2 regions of the Variovorax sp. OV084 genome follow, and region 1 is predicted to be linked to the other one. Evidence: riboswitches for the same ligand, from Rfam matches in the RefSeq annotation. Region 1 holds a riboswitch; the other holds the start of a gene.
The links. A riboswitch is a leader RNA that binds a small molecule or an ion and turns the genes downstream of it on or off. The one in region 1 is predicted to bind cobalamin.

Region 1 (7,279 bases):
GTGGGCACGCGGAAGGCGGTGCCGGCCGAGGCCGTGAAGCGCAGCGACGGGGTGATGGCATAGCCGTAGGCCGCGCTGCCGGTGGTCTTGCCGCCGAACTCGCTGTCCCTGTCGTGGCGCACATGCAGCTGCAGCGAATGCGGGCCCTGCACGAAGCCGTAGCCGAGCGAAATCGCATCCTGCGAGCGGTCGCGTGACAGCAGCTTCGACGAGGTGGTGGGCGCGTTTTCGAGCGCGTCTTCGCGGCGCTCGAAGGTGGCCGTCACCAGGTGCGGGCCGAAGCGGAATTCGTTCTGGAACAGGTAACCGCGCAGGTTGGTTTCGGTCCGGTAGAACGAAGGCTGCGTCTTGTAGACCGACTGCGAATCGGTCACCTGCACGCGGGTGCTGTAGATGTCGTTCCACTTGGCCGACCAGGTCAGGCCGGCGGTACGCAGCGTGTTGTTCGACACGTCGTCGCGGAACAGGATCGGCGGCTTGGTCCTGTAGGAGACGGTGGCGTCGTAGCCGGCCTTGATGTCGCTGGTGAGCAGCGTGGCCTCCAGGCGCTGGTCCGGCGTGATCTGCAAGCCCAGCTTCACGTTGCCCGAGGTGCTGTTGTAGCCGTCGCGGTCGGGGCTGGTGTAGCCGTCTTTCACCACGTTGCGCTTGCTTGCGGGCTGCACGTTGTAGCCCTTGCTTTCCTCGTGCGCCACGCCGAACGAATAGTCGAACAGGCCCGACTTGCCGCTCACGCCGCCTTCGATCTTGCGCAGGCCCTTGCTGCCGAAGCCGATGCCCGCGTAAGGCGACACGCCCTCTTCGCCGCGCTTGGTGAAGAGCTGGATCACGCCGCCCACGGCGTCGGAGCCGTACACCGCGGCGGCCGGGCCGCGCAGCACTTCGATGCGGTCGATCTGCGAGAGCGGAATGCCTTCCCAGCCGGCGCCGCCGGTCGATTGCGAGTCGATGCGCACGCCGTCGAGGTACACGGCCGTGAAGCGCGTTTCAGCGCCGCGGATGAACAGGCTGGTGGTGTTGCCCACGCCGCCGCTGCGCGAGATCTCGATGCCGGGCAGGCGCGCCAGCACGTCGGCCACGCCGGTCGCGCCGCTGCGCTCGATGGTCTTGCGGTCGATGATGGACACGTCGCCCACCAGGTCCGACAGCGCCTGCGGCGTGCGGTTGGCCGTGACCACCGTTTCGCCCAGCGTGGGGGCGTCTTGTGCATGGGCCAGGCCACCGAAGGCGGAAGCCAGCGCCAGCGGCAGGCAGGCATGGCGGAGACGGCGCGCAGGAGCGCGGCCGCGAGAAAAGCAAACGTGGGAAATCATGAATGAGCCGAACGAACGTCAATACCCCTCGCCGGCCTCCCCGCCGGCGCCTGGGCGCCATGGCCGCCCCATGCACAGATCACGCATGCGGCAGCCGCCTTGTTGGCCGGTATCCGGGCTGGCAGAACGGCCCCTCACCGCCTTCCCAGGCGCCTGTTTCAGGGCACCCAGTGGCTTCGATGGAAAGGGGTTGGCGCCTTGCGGCGCCGTCTGCTTGACCGTTGCGGGGGCAGCGCAGGCGGCTTCGGCCTTGTTCCGTCCTGATGAGGTCGGGGGCTTCCACTCCTGCTTCCCGTTGAACCGCGGCGCGTGAACCACGCCGCAGGCACCAACGGGCGGGATTTTATGCCAGTGACTTGGCTCGCCCCCAGGCTGCGCGCACTTCGTGTCGCTTCTCCTTCCCCCTACCGGGGGCAACACCTGAGGCCCGGTAAAGCCGGTTCCTCGGTGTTCCCGCCTGGGCGGCGCTCGCAGCTAACATCCCAGCCCATGATGCGGCCCGCCTCGGTAGTTCTCAATCTTCGTTCGGCGCTGCAGCGTGTCTTCGGTGTCTCGGGCTGGCAGTCGATGCTGCTGTGGGCCATCGTGGCCGGTTTGCTCGGCACGCTGGCGACCGAACTTTTTCGCGCGGCGCTTTATCACTTCGAGCATCTGGTGCTCGGTCCGGGCGAAGGGCTGGTGGCAATGGCGAAGCACCTGCCGTGGTGGGCGCGCATCGCCTGCCCCACGCTGGGTGGACTGGTGGCCGGCGGCCTGCTGGTGCTGGCGAAACGCGTCGCCTTGCGCAGCGCCGCCTCCGACTACATGGAAGCCATCGTGCTCGGTAATGGGCGCATTCCGGTGGCGCAGACGCTGGTGCGCAGCGCCTCGTCGCTGGTGAGCATCGGCACCGGTGGTTCCATCGGGCGCGAGGGCTCGATGGTGCAGCTGGCGGCGCTGGCGTCGTCTCTGCTGGGGCGGGTGTTCCGCTTTCCGGTCGAGCGGCTGCGGTTGCTGGTGGCCTGCGGCGCGGCGGCCGGCCTGACCGCCGCCTACAACGCACCCATTGCCGGCGCCTTCTTCGTCGCCGAGATCGTGCTGGGCTCTATCGCGATGGAAAGCGTGGGGCCGATCATCATTGCCTCGGTGGTCGCCAACGTCGCGATGCGCGCCCTGCCCGGCTACCAGCCTCCTTACAAGATGCCGGCGTTCCCGGAAATCCACGGCACCGAGGTCGTGCTGTTCTGCGTGCTCGGCGTGCTGCTGGGCTTTGCGGCGGCCGGCTTCCTGCGCGCGTTGCAGGGCAGCCGTGCGCTGTTCTCGCGCTTGCCGGTTGCGTTGCCGTGGCGGCTGGCGTTGGGCGGGCTCGTGATGGGTGCGGTGTCGGTGCCCATGCCCGAGGTCTGGGGCAACGGCTACAGCGTGGTCAATTCGGTGCTGCACACGCCCTGGCCGTGGACGCTGATCGCGATGGTGCTGGTCGCCAAGGCGGTCGCCACGATGGCCACGGCCGGCTCGGGCGCGGTGGGCGGCGTGTTCACGCCGGCGCTGTTCTTCGGCTGCATGGTCGGTGCGCTGTTCGGCCTTGGCGCGCAGGCGCTGTGGCCAGCGGCCACCTCGGCGCCGTTCGCCTATGCCATCGTCGGCATGGGCGCATTCCTGGCGGGCGCCACGCAGGCGCCGCTGATGGCCATCCTGATGATCTTCGAGATGACGCTCAGCTACCAGGTCATGCTGCCGCTGATGGCGGCGAGCGTCATCGCGTATTTCGTCGCACGCTCGGCCAATGCCGGCTCGATGTACGAGATCACCCTGCACCGCAACGAGCAGCGGGACACGCAGATGCGCCTGCGCGGGCTGCACATGCGCGACCTGGTGCAGCCAGCCGAGACGGTGGTCGGCCCGGAGGCAGACCGCGAAGCGATGAGCAGGCTCTTCCTGCAGCACCCGGTGAAGTACCTGTACGTGGTGGACGCGGGCAACCGTTACCTCGGCGTGGTGCCGCTTTCGTCGCTCGGCACGGCGCCAGCGGAAACGACCGCGGGCGCCCTGCTCTCGCAGGCCATCCAGCCGCTCACCGCCGACACCGGGCTGGGCGAGGCGCTGCAGCGTTTTCTCGATCACCTGGGCGAACGGCTGCCCGTGATCGAGAGCGCCGGCAACCCTGTGCTGCTCGGGATTGTTGCCAAGAGCGCGCTGCTCGCCACCTACGTGCGGCTGAGCGAGTAGCGCAGTACTGCTTTTTTACTTGGCGGGACGTACCGCCATCACCTCGATCTCGACCAGGTAGGCCGGGTTGGCGAGCGCCGCCACCTGCATTGCCGAACGCACCGGCAGTCGGGGCTGGGCGGTGGTGCCGAAGAACTGGGTGTAGCCCTCCATGAAGCCGGCGAAATCCATCTTGTTGTCCTTGGCCGGATCGCCGACGAGAAACACCTGCATCTTCACCACGTCGCCCATCGTCAGGCCCAGGCCTGTGAGGCTCTTCTCGATGGCTTTGAGCACGCCGACGGTCTGGCCCTTGGTGTCGCCGCCATAGGCCGCCGCGCTGTTCTTGGGCGCGGTCGCGTCCTGCAGCGGCGGCACCTGGCCCGAGAGGTAGACGTTGGTGAACGAGGATGGCACTTCCACCGCCGCCGAAATCGGGAAGCTGGAGTTCGGAATGCGGTGGCGAATGATTTCATCGGCCGCATGGGCGGCGCCGGTGCCGGCTGCGAGCAGTGCGGCGACGAGCGCCAGCTTCTTCGTGATGGAGGTCATGGTCATGCGTGTTGTCTCTCTGCTGGGGTGGATGAAGAAAGGATCTGCCAGGTATCGAAAGAAGAAGGCCGATCAAGGCCGCAGCTTCTTGACGCTCTCCGCCGCAATGGCGTCAGGATACTGGTTGCCGAAATGGGTACGCGCGTAGCCGACCACGGAAGCGATCTGCTCGTCGCTCAGCATCTTGCCAAAGGCGGGCATGCCTTTCTGCCCATTGATCACCACGTAGAGCGGGTACTCCGCGCTTGCGAGCCGCGGGTTCGAGGCGAGCGCCGGATAGGCGCCTGCGCCCTTCGCCCCTTGTCCCTGCGCCATGTGGCAGCCCTGGCAGGTCGCGCGGTAGATCGCCTCGCCCGAGCTCTCCTGGAATCGGGGGCCGACGGAAAAGACGGGCTCCGGCGACTGCGCGAAAGCAGCCTGGCCGGCCACCGAGGCCAGCGCGCCCAGCGAAAGGCCGAGCAGCGCGCGCTTGAAGGTCGTGATGTTGTTGTTCATGGTGGGTGTGTCCTTCACTCGGCTTTCACGCAACGGCGCGGGCATGCAGCCGCTGGATGGCGTCGAGCGACGAGAGCAGTGCGCCCTCCTGCCAGGCCGGAATGTAGGAAGCGTGCTCGCCAGCCAGCGCGATGCGGCCGTCGACCTGGCACAGGTTCTTGTAGTGCTTCTGGCGCGTCTCGTCGGTCCACATGCCGTAGCAGCCGTGCGTGCCGGGCACGCGGTGCCAGCCCACGGAAATGCCGTTGTCGAATTCGCTCGCGTACTGCGGATGCAGCTGCGTGCCGAACTCGACCGCGCGGCGCACGCGCTCCTCGGGCGCCATGGCGGTGAATTCGTAGGAGTTCGGGCCGTCGAACACGTAGGCGCCCAGCACCACCGACTTGCCCTTGGCGCCATAGCGCGTCGAGGGATACGAAATGCGCGAGATCGGCAGGTCTGTGTAGCTGATGCCGCCGTAGATGTGCTCGTCTTCTTCCCAGAAGCGGCGCTTGAACTGCAGGCCCACCTTCACCGAAGCGCCGTAAGGCACGGCGTTGATGGCCTCCTGCATTGCCGAGCCCACCTGGATGTCGATCTGGCTGAGCACCGACAGCGGAATGGTGCACAGGCACCAGTCGGCCTTGGCCTGCGTGACCGCGCCGCCCTTTGATGCATCGGTGTAGGTGACCGTCACGCCGCGGTCGTTCTGCTCGATCTTCGTGACCTTGGCGCCGTAGCGGATCAGGCTGCCCACTTCTTTCTGGAAGGCCTTGGCGATCATGTCCATGCCGCCCACGGGCTGGAAGATCGCGCTCTGGAATTCGTAGTCTTGCCCGCTGGCGATGTAACGCCAAAGATTCGATTGCAGCAGCTCGCTCATGTCGAGCGGCTTCGACGGTTTGGCCAACGGCATGAGGCCGCCGCCCGCATCGACTTCATAGCCGCGGCGGTCGCTGCTGACGGTGCCTTCGAGATAGCGGAACTGCGTGTCGAGCGCGCCCCAGCGGCGCAGGCCTTCGAGCAGTTTCTCCTTGTCTTCCTTCGTCAGCGCCGCGTCGAGGTTGCCCTGCGTCGTGGCCTTGCCGAGCAGCTCGGCGACGTAGCCCTGGTAGTCGGCCTGCACGTGGCGGTAGCGCTGCGGCTTGCCGCCGTAGGCCTTGCTCGAATGCACCAGCGCGTTGTAGTTGACCTGGACGAAGGGCTCCAGCGCCACGCCCAGCCGCTTGCAGTAGCCCAGCACTGCATGGTGGTGATAGGGAATGCGCCACGGCCCCGGATTGAAGTACTCGCCCTTGGCGAAGCCGCATTGCTGCACGGCGCCACCCAGCTCGGTGAAGGTGTCGCCGCCGCGCAGTGTCCAGCACCGGCCGCCCGCGCGATTGCTGAACTCGAGGACCTTGACCGAGTAGCCCGCGTTGCGCAGTTCGAGCGCGGCGGCCATGCCGGCCAGGCCTGCGCCAAGAACCAGCACCGACGCACCCTTCTTTGCACCATCGAGCTTCGGTGGTCCGCTGTAGTTGGATTCGGCGGCAAAGCCCAGCGAGGTCATCGCCTGGTACATCGCGCCGCCCCCTGCGGTCTTGCCGATGAGCGTAAGCAGGTCGCGCCGACTGAATAAAGTGTTGTTCTTCGTGGTCATTGACAGGCTATTGGAGTTTGAAAGGCAACTGGAAGGCAGCAGAATCCATGCCACGCCCAGGCACCGCCTGGGGGCCGCTTCCTTGGGAAACTACAATCGCCAACCATGCCCGCCTCCAGCCCTATCGATCAGATCGCCGAGCGTGTTGAACGACTGCTTGTGCGTCACGAAGAGGTGCAACGCACCAATGCGCTGCTGCAGGAGCAGGTCGATGCGCTCACGCGCGAACGCGACGCCCTGAAGTCGCGGCTCGTTGCGGCACGTACGCGCCTCGATGCCCTGCTCGAACGGTTGCCGGCTGAACCACCCTCCGAAGATTCCCCCGCATGAAGCAGATTGAAGTACAGATCATGGGCCAGAGCTATCTGCTCGGCTGCCCCGATGGCGGCGAGGCGCAGCTGCGCGAAGCCGTCGAACGCGTGGACGCAGCCATGTGCAAGATCCGCGATGCCGGAAAAGTCAAGGCCCGTGACCGCATCGCGGTGCTGGCTTCGCTGAACCTGGCGTTCGACCTCGCCGCGCAGCAGGCCGCTGTTGTCGCAGCGCCCGCGGCACCAGTTGCCACTTCGGCTGCAGACAGCGTCGAAACCGACGCGAAGGCCACGCAGCTCATCCAGAAACTCGATCAGGCCCTGGCTGGCGATGGACATTTACTCTGAATAAGGCTGGCACGAAGACGGACGAGGCGTAAAATCCAGTCCGTCTGCAGACTGTGTCGGGCTTAATATTTCCTTGTTCCAATGCTCTCCGGAGCCGGGCTTGGTACATCGCTCGACGGGCGTGATCATCTCGCGTCAGATGAACCCGAAGTCCTGCTGCCCTCGCCCACCTGAACCCTGGTTCAGGATGCGGGTCCGGCACATCACCTGCAGACACCTTTTCCTGCCACGGCCCCCTGCATCCACTGCTCGGGGCCGTTGCTTTTTCCAACCCCTCACTTCTCTTGCGTGACTTTCCCGTGAATATCGCTGCCCTGCTCGACCCCCTCCTGATCGCCGAACTCGCCGCTCTCGGCCTCGGCACCGGTTTTCTCGCGGGCCTGCTGGGCATCGGCGGCGGCATGCTGATGGTGCCGTTCATCACGATCATCATGGGCCATCGCGGCGTGCCG
Region 2 (7,279 bases), on a different contig from region 1:
GCCACGATCTTGACTTCGGGCGGCAGCTCTTCGCGCACCAGCGCCTCGACCTTCGCTCGCGCGGCGTCGTCCATCAGGTCGGTCTTGTTGAGCACCACGAGGTCGGCGGCCGAGAGCTGGTCTTCGAACAGCTCGTGCAGCGGCGACTCGTGGTCGAGGTTGGGGTCGGCGCGGCGGGCTTCGTCGACAGCCTCGGGGTTCTCGGCGAACTGGCCCGAGGCGGCGGCCGGGCCGTCGACCACCGTGACCACGGAATCCACGGTGAAGATGTTGGCGATGTCCGGCCACTGGAAGGCCTGCACCAGCGGCTTGGGCAGCGCGAGGCCCGAGGTTTCGATGATCACGGCATCGATGTCGCCGCGGCGCTCGGCCAGTTGAAGCATCACGGGCAGGAACTCTTCCTGCACGGTGCAACAGACGCAGCCGTTGGCCAGCTCGTACAGCGCGCCTTCGCGCTCGTTGCCCTCGTCGTCGCAGCCGATGCCGCAGCCACGAAGAATCTCGCCGTCGATGCCGAGTTCGCCGAACTCATTGACGATCACCGCGATGCGGCGGCCTTCGGCATTGCCGAGGATGTGGCGCAGCAGCGTGGTCTTGCCGCTGCCGAGGAAGCCCGTGACGATGGTGACGGGGATCTTGGCGTTGCTTGCTTGTGTCATGGGATATGTTCTTTCAGGCGCGCAAGCGCCCGTGCCGCTCCCCGAGGCAGCACCTCGTGAGCGCGGCGATGCATTGGTTGAATCAGATGGCGCTGTACAGGCGGCGCTCGACGAAGGCCGTGCCCTGCAGACGACGCCAGGCCTTTGCAGCGGCCAACACACCCAGGTCGACCAGCGGCTCGACAAACACGACTGTCATGTAGGCAGCGCCGAAGCTGGCGATCTGGCTCAGGTTCTCGAGCCCGGTGCCGCGTCCGTAGAGCGCCCAGAAGCCGACCCAGACCACGATGCCGCCCTGGTAGGCCACCGACAGCTTGAATGCCTGCTGGTAGCTGATGTCCACGTAGGCCACGTTCTGGGGAATGATCCGCCGTGCCAGCGCGGCAGTCGCGAACAGGGGCACCAGCAAGGTGGTGACGTTCATGCCGAACTGCGGCACATCCTGCGGTTCGAAGAACAGGCCCTGGATGAGCAACCCGCCCGCCAGGCCAATGGCCGCAGGCGCCAGGCCGAACACCAGCAGCAGGGTCGTGCCCAGAATCAGGTGCACCTCGGACACGCCCACCGGGTGATGCGGCAACACCTCGAAGAAGCAGAACACCAGCGCAACGGCAATGGCCGAGCGCAGCGCCAGGGCGGCAAGGCCGTCCTTCACGGCCGTATCGAAGGCCACCTTGCCTGTGTAGGCGAGAGCAGCTGCCGCCGTGGCGTAGCTGAGGAAGATCTTGGATCCGTCGACGAGACCTGGTTCGATGTGCATCGAGCACCTCCTGAAATGCACCGCAGTGCGAAAGTTGATTGTTGGTTCATGGGCCTGCTTGCGCAAGCCCCTTCGATATGACCAATGGTCGAGGCTTGCGCCGCAGCCGTCGCCAGCCGATCACGACGCCGCTGGCCGAGGCCACGGTGCCGACGATGGAAAGCAGCCACACCACGAGGTCCCAGGCCGGCCGGTACTGGATGAGCCAGGGAAAGTCGAGGCTGTGCGCCGCATTGAAGAGCCAGCGTCGCAGCCTCGAATTGCTGTCGTTGCTGCCGGCGACCTGCCCGCTGGCCGGGTCGATGTAGATCCAGCTGTGCGCGGGGTCGTCGAACTGCAGCCGCCACACGGGCACGGTGCGCTCGCGGTGGTGGCCGTACCAGTGGAAGTCTTCGCGGGCCTGCAGCGTGGCCTGGGTGATGGCGCCGGGCCGCAGGCGGGCGGCGGCGCGCAGGATGTCGCTCTTGCCGATGACGGCGGGGCCACCCGTGGCCGCATCGACAACCCGCACGCGCGCCTTCGCGTCGCGCAGCTGCAGCAGCGGCTTGCCGTCGAACCACAGCAGCACGGCCTCGCGCGGTGCGGCCTCGCCCTCGCCTGACGGCAACACCGCTGGCGGCCAGGGGAACGGCGACTTACCGGCACCCGTGTAGCGCGCCATCGCAGCCGCGTCGCCCGGCCCGCGCTGGAACCAGCCATTGGGGTTCATCGACAGCCAGCCGCTGATGATCCACGTCAGCACGAAGAACCCGCCGAGCAGCCCCGCGATGTGGTGCCAGGCCATCCATCCGTTGTACGGCGTGACCGCGCCATTGCGGAACCTGCGCCGCAGGCGCACCCGCAGGATGCCGATGACGATGCCCGTCACGGCCGAGACGATGCATGCCGCCGACAGCCACACCACCACGTCGTGCCACAGCGGCGGATCGGCGCGCAGTGGCGTGAAGTAGATCCAGTGCGGCACGGAGCCCAGCCAGTTCCAGAAGCGCTCCGCGCGTGTGGTGTCGCGCACCACTTCGCCGTTGCGCGAAGACACGTACAGCTCCGTGCCGGCCGCGTCGCCGACTTCGACGCGGTGCAGCGGGCGCAGCGGGTTCAGGCCCTGCGGCACGGTCCACTGATCACGCTCCAGCGTCTCGGCCCAGTGCGCACTCGCATGGCCCGAGAAGGCCCGCGCGATGGCCTCGGCCTGCGCGGCATCGACCGGGCCGGGCACATGGCCGTCGCGCGCCGAGACCGTGTGCCGGCCTCCGCTCGCATCGACGATGCGCCATACGGGCTCGGCGTTGATGCCGCCCTGCATCTCCAGCACCATGCGCCGCGGCTGCACGCGGGCCGCCTGCGGCAGCGCGTCGAGTGCAGCGGTTGGCGACACCGCCGCCTGCTCGAAACGCAGCGGCGCCAGCCCCGCAAGTCGCTCTTCGTCCGTGAGGTTGGGATACCCCACGTACATCATCACGACGCCCGAGACGAACCACATGACGAACAGCAGGCAGCCGCCGATGCCCAGCCACCGGTGCGTCCAGTAGAGCCAGTGCCGGATGATCGGCCAGGCGCGGCGCCATGCGGAAGTCATGGGAGCGCCGCTCAGAAGTTGACCAGAGCCGACAGCTCGAACGAACGCGGGCGGCCCAGCAACCACTGGTTGCCGCCGTTCGAGAACGACACCGCATAGCGGCGATCGGCCAGGTTGTAGGCGCGCAGCGCAAGCTTCAGCGAAGGATTCGCCTGCCAGCTCACGCCCGCATCGGCCACGGTGTAGGAGCCGATCTTGCGCGAGTTGGCCGTATCGACCTGGCGCGGTCCGACGTAGCGCACGCCGAAGTCAGCCTCCCACTGCGGCAGGAAGCGCCAGTTGAGCCAGAGATTCGCGGCCTCTTCGGGCACGCCAGTGGGCGTGTTGCCCGCGCGCGAGACGAGGCGCCCGCTGACGACTTCGTTGAAGTCGTCGTAGCGCGCGCGCAGCTTGGCCACGTTGGCTTCGAGCCGCAGCGTCGAGGTGAGCGCCAGGTCGAGCGTGGCCTCGATGCCTTCGGACGACTGCTTGCCGATCTGCTGGGTGATGGTCGGATCGGTCGCGTCGCGCGAGAGCAGCTTGGTCTTCTCGATGCGATAGGCCGCCACGGTCCAGGCCCCGCGGTTGTCGGCCAGCTGGCGCTTGTAGCCAACCTCGACCTGCCGGCCGGTGCTGAGCTCGAACGGCACCTGCGTGGCCGAGGTGGAGATGAGCGAGGTCAGCGGGTCGGCCGCGCGCGCCACCTGCGCATAGAACGACTGCGACACATCGGGCGCATACACCACGCCGAGGCGGCCGGTGGCGTACTCGAAGGTCTTGCCGAGGTTGTTGGCCGCGTTCTGCAGGTCGGTGCGCGCCACCTTGGCATGGTCCCAGCGCAGGCTGCCCACCACCGACCACTGCTCGTTGAAGGCCAGCTTGTCTTCGGTGAAGAAGGCGTAGGTGTCGGTCTTGGTCCGGTAGCGCGGCGTGTAGGCCACGGGCGACACGTAGTAGCCGGGGTTGAAGGCGAAGGGGTCGACCACCGAGCGCCCGCCGTACGGTGAATCGTTGCTGTGCTGGAAGTTGATGTGATTCGCGTCGAAACCCACCAGCACCTGGTTGGCCAGGCCGAACAGGCCGTGCTTGAAGGTGGCGTCGGTGCGGTTGCCGATCTGCTCCTGGTCGTGGCCGATTTCCAGGTAGTCGCCGCGCGTCACGCGCCGCGTGGTGGCGTTGTAGGTGTAGGTCTCGCTGTCGCGCCAGTGGCGCTTGCTCTCCAGCCGGTAGAGCTGGTTGCGCACGGTGACGGCGCTGTTGGGCGTCCACTGGGCGTCGAGCCGGGTCCACTTGTCGCGGTACTTGATTTCCGAATCGTCGACGTTGTAGTTCTGGCGCAGCGTCTGGCTGCTGAGGCGGCCGTCGATCAGCGGCACGCCGAAGTAGCGCTGCGGCGACTGCCGGCCCTCGTCGTGCGACAGCGTGAACTGCAGCTGCGGCGACACGTCGAGCCGCACGGCCGCGCCCACGGCCAGGCTCTCGGCCTGCCCGCGCTGCATGAAGCCGTCGGTCTGGCGGTGGCTGATGTCGAAGCGGTAGGAGAGCTTGTCGTTGATCGCCCCGCCGCTGCCAAAGGCCACCTGGCGGGTGGCGTCGGAGCCCACCGTGACCAGCGCCTCGTTCTGGATCGGGCCGCGCGTCGGCTTCTTGGGCACCACGTTGATGGCGCCGCCGATGGCACCCTCGCCGTACATCACCGAGGCCGCGCCGCGCAGCACCTCGATGCGGTCGACAGACCAGGTGTCGAACGGGAAGGTGACGGTGCCCGCGCCCGCGTAGAGGCGCGTGCCGTCGAACAGCTGCATCACCGAGCCGTGGCCCGAGAAGCCGCGCGCCGCCATCGCGGTGCCGCCGTTGCCGGGGCCGGGCGTGCCGGTGATGCCAGTGGCGCGGGTGGCGGCATCGATCACCGAGACGTCGCCGCGTGCACGGATGGTGTCGCCCGTCAGCACCTCGATGCTGGCCGGCGTTTCCAGCGGCGTGAGGCCCAGGCGGCTACCGGTGTGCGAGGGTTCGTCGATGGCGAGCGGGGTATGCCGTTCGGCCTCGACCTGCACCGGCTTAAGGCTCTGGCTGTTGCTGCTGGCTGCTTCACCCGACGACTGCGCGAAGACCGCGGAAGGCCCGAAAACCAACCCCAGACCCAGTGAAAGACCCGAAAGGCGCGTCCAACGCAGCGGCGCACCCGTGCGATCGCGCGCTGGCGATGCATGACCCATGTGACTTCTCCTCCGGCCTGCGTCCCCGCAGGCTCCTGACCGATAGAGGACGCGGCGGAAGAGGCGAAGGGACTGCGACGGTACGCGCGAGCGCGAAGCGGTGGCAGGCCCGGACACGCACTCCCGCAGCGTCCGAAGGCGGTTGCGAAGGCCGGTATCCGGGCTTGCGGAGCGCCGCGGCGTGCCAATCAATCAATGAATGGATGCACACCGCGGCCGAAACCCTCGCCTTCCCACGCCGAAGCGCAGTGGCTGCCCGTGCCGTCTGGGAGGCATGAGCGTGAGGGTTTCCAGATCCGCTGACCGTTGCGGGGGCAGCGCAGGAGTTGCAGCGTCAATCAATCAAGAATGAACGACGCGGCGCACCTGCTTCCCGTTTAACCCCGTGGCCATGAGATGGCGTGCGGGGCACCTTCGAACCGTGTTGCCTGGCGGGATTAATAAGAATTAACGCACCAGAACGGCGGGATTATAGGGAGAGGCCTTCCGCCGAAGGCCTCTGATGGGCCTCAGGCAGGCCTTCCGTCGGGTCCGAACAGCCGCCGCATCACGGCCACGCCCGCCACCAGCGCGTTCGAATAGGTGGCATAGGGATCGTGGGCTGCCTCCAGCGGCACATAGACGTGGGAGGTCTCGCCAGGCGTGTCGTCGACCGCCTCCATCAGCACCCAATAGAACTCGCCCGCCTCCAGTTCATGGACGGTGAGCGCGATGTTTCTCGATGAGGGCATGGAGGTAAGAGTGGCTGACAAGGTTGTCGGTTCTTTTTTTGAATGGGCGGGGTACGCACGCGGTTGACAGTGCTTTCGGGTTTCTCCTACAGAGCCCGGTGCCGGTGCGACCTAATGTTGTAGTCAGGGACCTTTCAGAAGCCTTTCCAAGAACAGGAGGCAGCATGAAGCATTTCACTCTTGAACCGGGCATGCGATCGAGCATCGGCGGGGCCTTTTACCCGACCGGCTACTCGATGGTGATGTTTCCGAGTGCGGAAGACGCCGACCGCATCGGCCACCGCCTGATCGAAAAAGGCATGAGTGGCGACGAGGTCTATCTGCTGCCCGCGCAAACGGTGCTGGCCGAAATCGCCCCGACCGCGAAGACATCCGACAACCCCCTGCCCTCCGCCGGCACCGACGCCGCGACGGTACGCGCCTATACCGAGTTGGCGCGCGACGGCCACACGGGCCTGCTGGTGAGGACAAGAGACGGCGCTGCCGCCGAACGCCTGATGGAACTGGTGCGCACCGTGCCCTATTCCATCGCCCAGCGCTACCGCACACTGGTCATCGAAGACCTCTGAGAAGAAGAGGAAAGCGGGCGTCTTCAAGCCGGCACGGCCATCGACACGGCGCGCTGGACTACATCACGGGCCATGGCCTGGGCGAGTTCGTGCTCGCCAAGGAACACGGTGGCAGAGGTTTCCTGCGTGAGCAGCCGGGCCTCCTGCTCGTTGTGGCTGCGGATCACGGTCTGGATGGTAGGGTTGAGTGTGCGCGCCGTCTCCATCATCTGGCGCACGTTCATGGCGTCGGGCGTGGCCACCACCAGCACGCGGGCGCGCGCGATGTGGGCCTGGATCAGCACCGCCGGGTCGGCCGCGTCGCCCCACACGGCCGGCGTGCCGGCCTCGCGCAGCTTTTCGACAAGCTCGCGGTTCTGCTCGGCCACCACGTAGGGAATGTCGTGCGCGTCGAGTTCGGCCGCAATGCGGCGCCCCACGCGGCCGTAGCCCACCAGCACCACTTGCCGCGAGAGGTACTTGGCCTCGGTGGTCATGGGCAGTTCGGCCAGCGGGTCGTCGCGCGATTCGAGCCCGCGCGCGAAGGACGAACGGGCATGGAGCCACTTCTGCATCGGCCCTATCAGGCTGAACCACAACGGGTTGGTGGCAATGGAAATCAGCGCACCCGCCAGCACCAGGCTCTGGCCCTCCACCGGCAGCAGGCCCAGCGACACGCCCAGCCCGGCCAGGATGAACGAGAACTCGCCGATCTGCGCCAGGCTGGCGCTCACCGTGAGCGCCGTGCCCAGCGGGTAGCGGAACACCAGCACCAGCGCGCAGGCCGCAAGCGACTTGCCCAGCACG

Region 2: linked by a shared signal. The riboswitch ahead of BMW87_RS27525 (TonB-dependent receptor) and the one ahead of BMW87_RS02090 (TonB-dependent receptor domain-containing protein) in region 1 are both predicted to bind cobalamin.

What each region holds. Positions count from the first base shown of each region.
Region 1 covers NZ_FOII01000001.1:413,999-421,277, reverse strand. Annotated here, with positions in the region: gene BMW87_RS02090 (TonB-dependent receptor domain-containing protein) at 1-1,313, opposite strand, end outside; cobalamin riboswitch at 1,400-1,661, opposite strand; gene BMW87_RS02085 (ClcB-like voltage-gated chloride channel protein) at 1,803-3,521, shown strand; gene BMW87_RS02080 (RidA family protein) at 3,537-4,058, opposite strand; gene BMW87_RS02075 (c-type cytochrome) at 4,125-4,547, opposite strand; gene BMW87_RS02070 (flavin monoamine oxidase family protein) at 4,573-6,168, opposite strand; gene BMW87_RS02065 (hypothetical protein) at 6,274-6,498, shown strand; gene BMW87_RS02060 (cell division protein ZapA) at 6,495-6,827, shown strand; gene BMW87_RS02055 (sulfite exporter TauE/SafE family protein) at 7,133-7,279, shown strand, end outside.
Region 2 covers NZ_FOII01000016.1:37,893-45,171, reverse strand. Annotated here, with positions in the region: gene cobW (cobalamin biosynthesis protein CobW) at 1-659, opposite strand, end outside; gene BMW87_RS27535 (energy-coupling factor ABC transporter permease) at 742-1,419, opposite strand; gene BMW87_RS27530 (PepSY domain-containing protein) at 1,466-2,995, opposite strand; gene BMW87_RS27525 (TonB-dependent receptor) at 3,007-5,193, opposite strand; cobalamin riboswitch at 5,325-5,624, opposite strand; gene BMW87_RS27520 (hypothetical protein) at 5,703-5,924, opposite strand; gene BMW87_RS27515 (hypothetical protein) at 6,089-6,493, shown strand; gene ybaL (cation:proton antiporter domain-containing protein) at 6,517-7,279, opposite strand, start outside.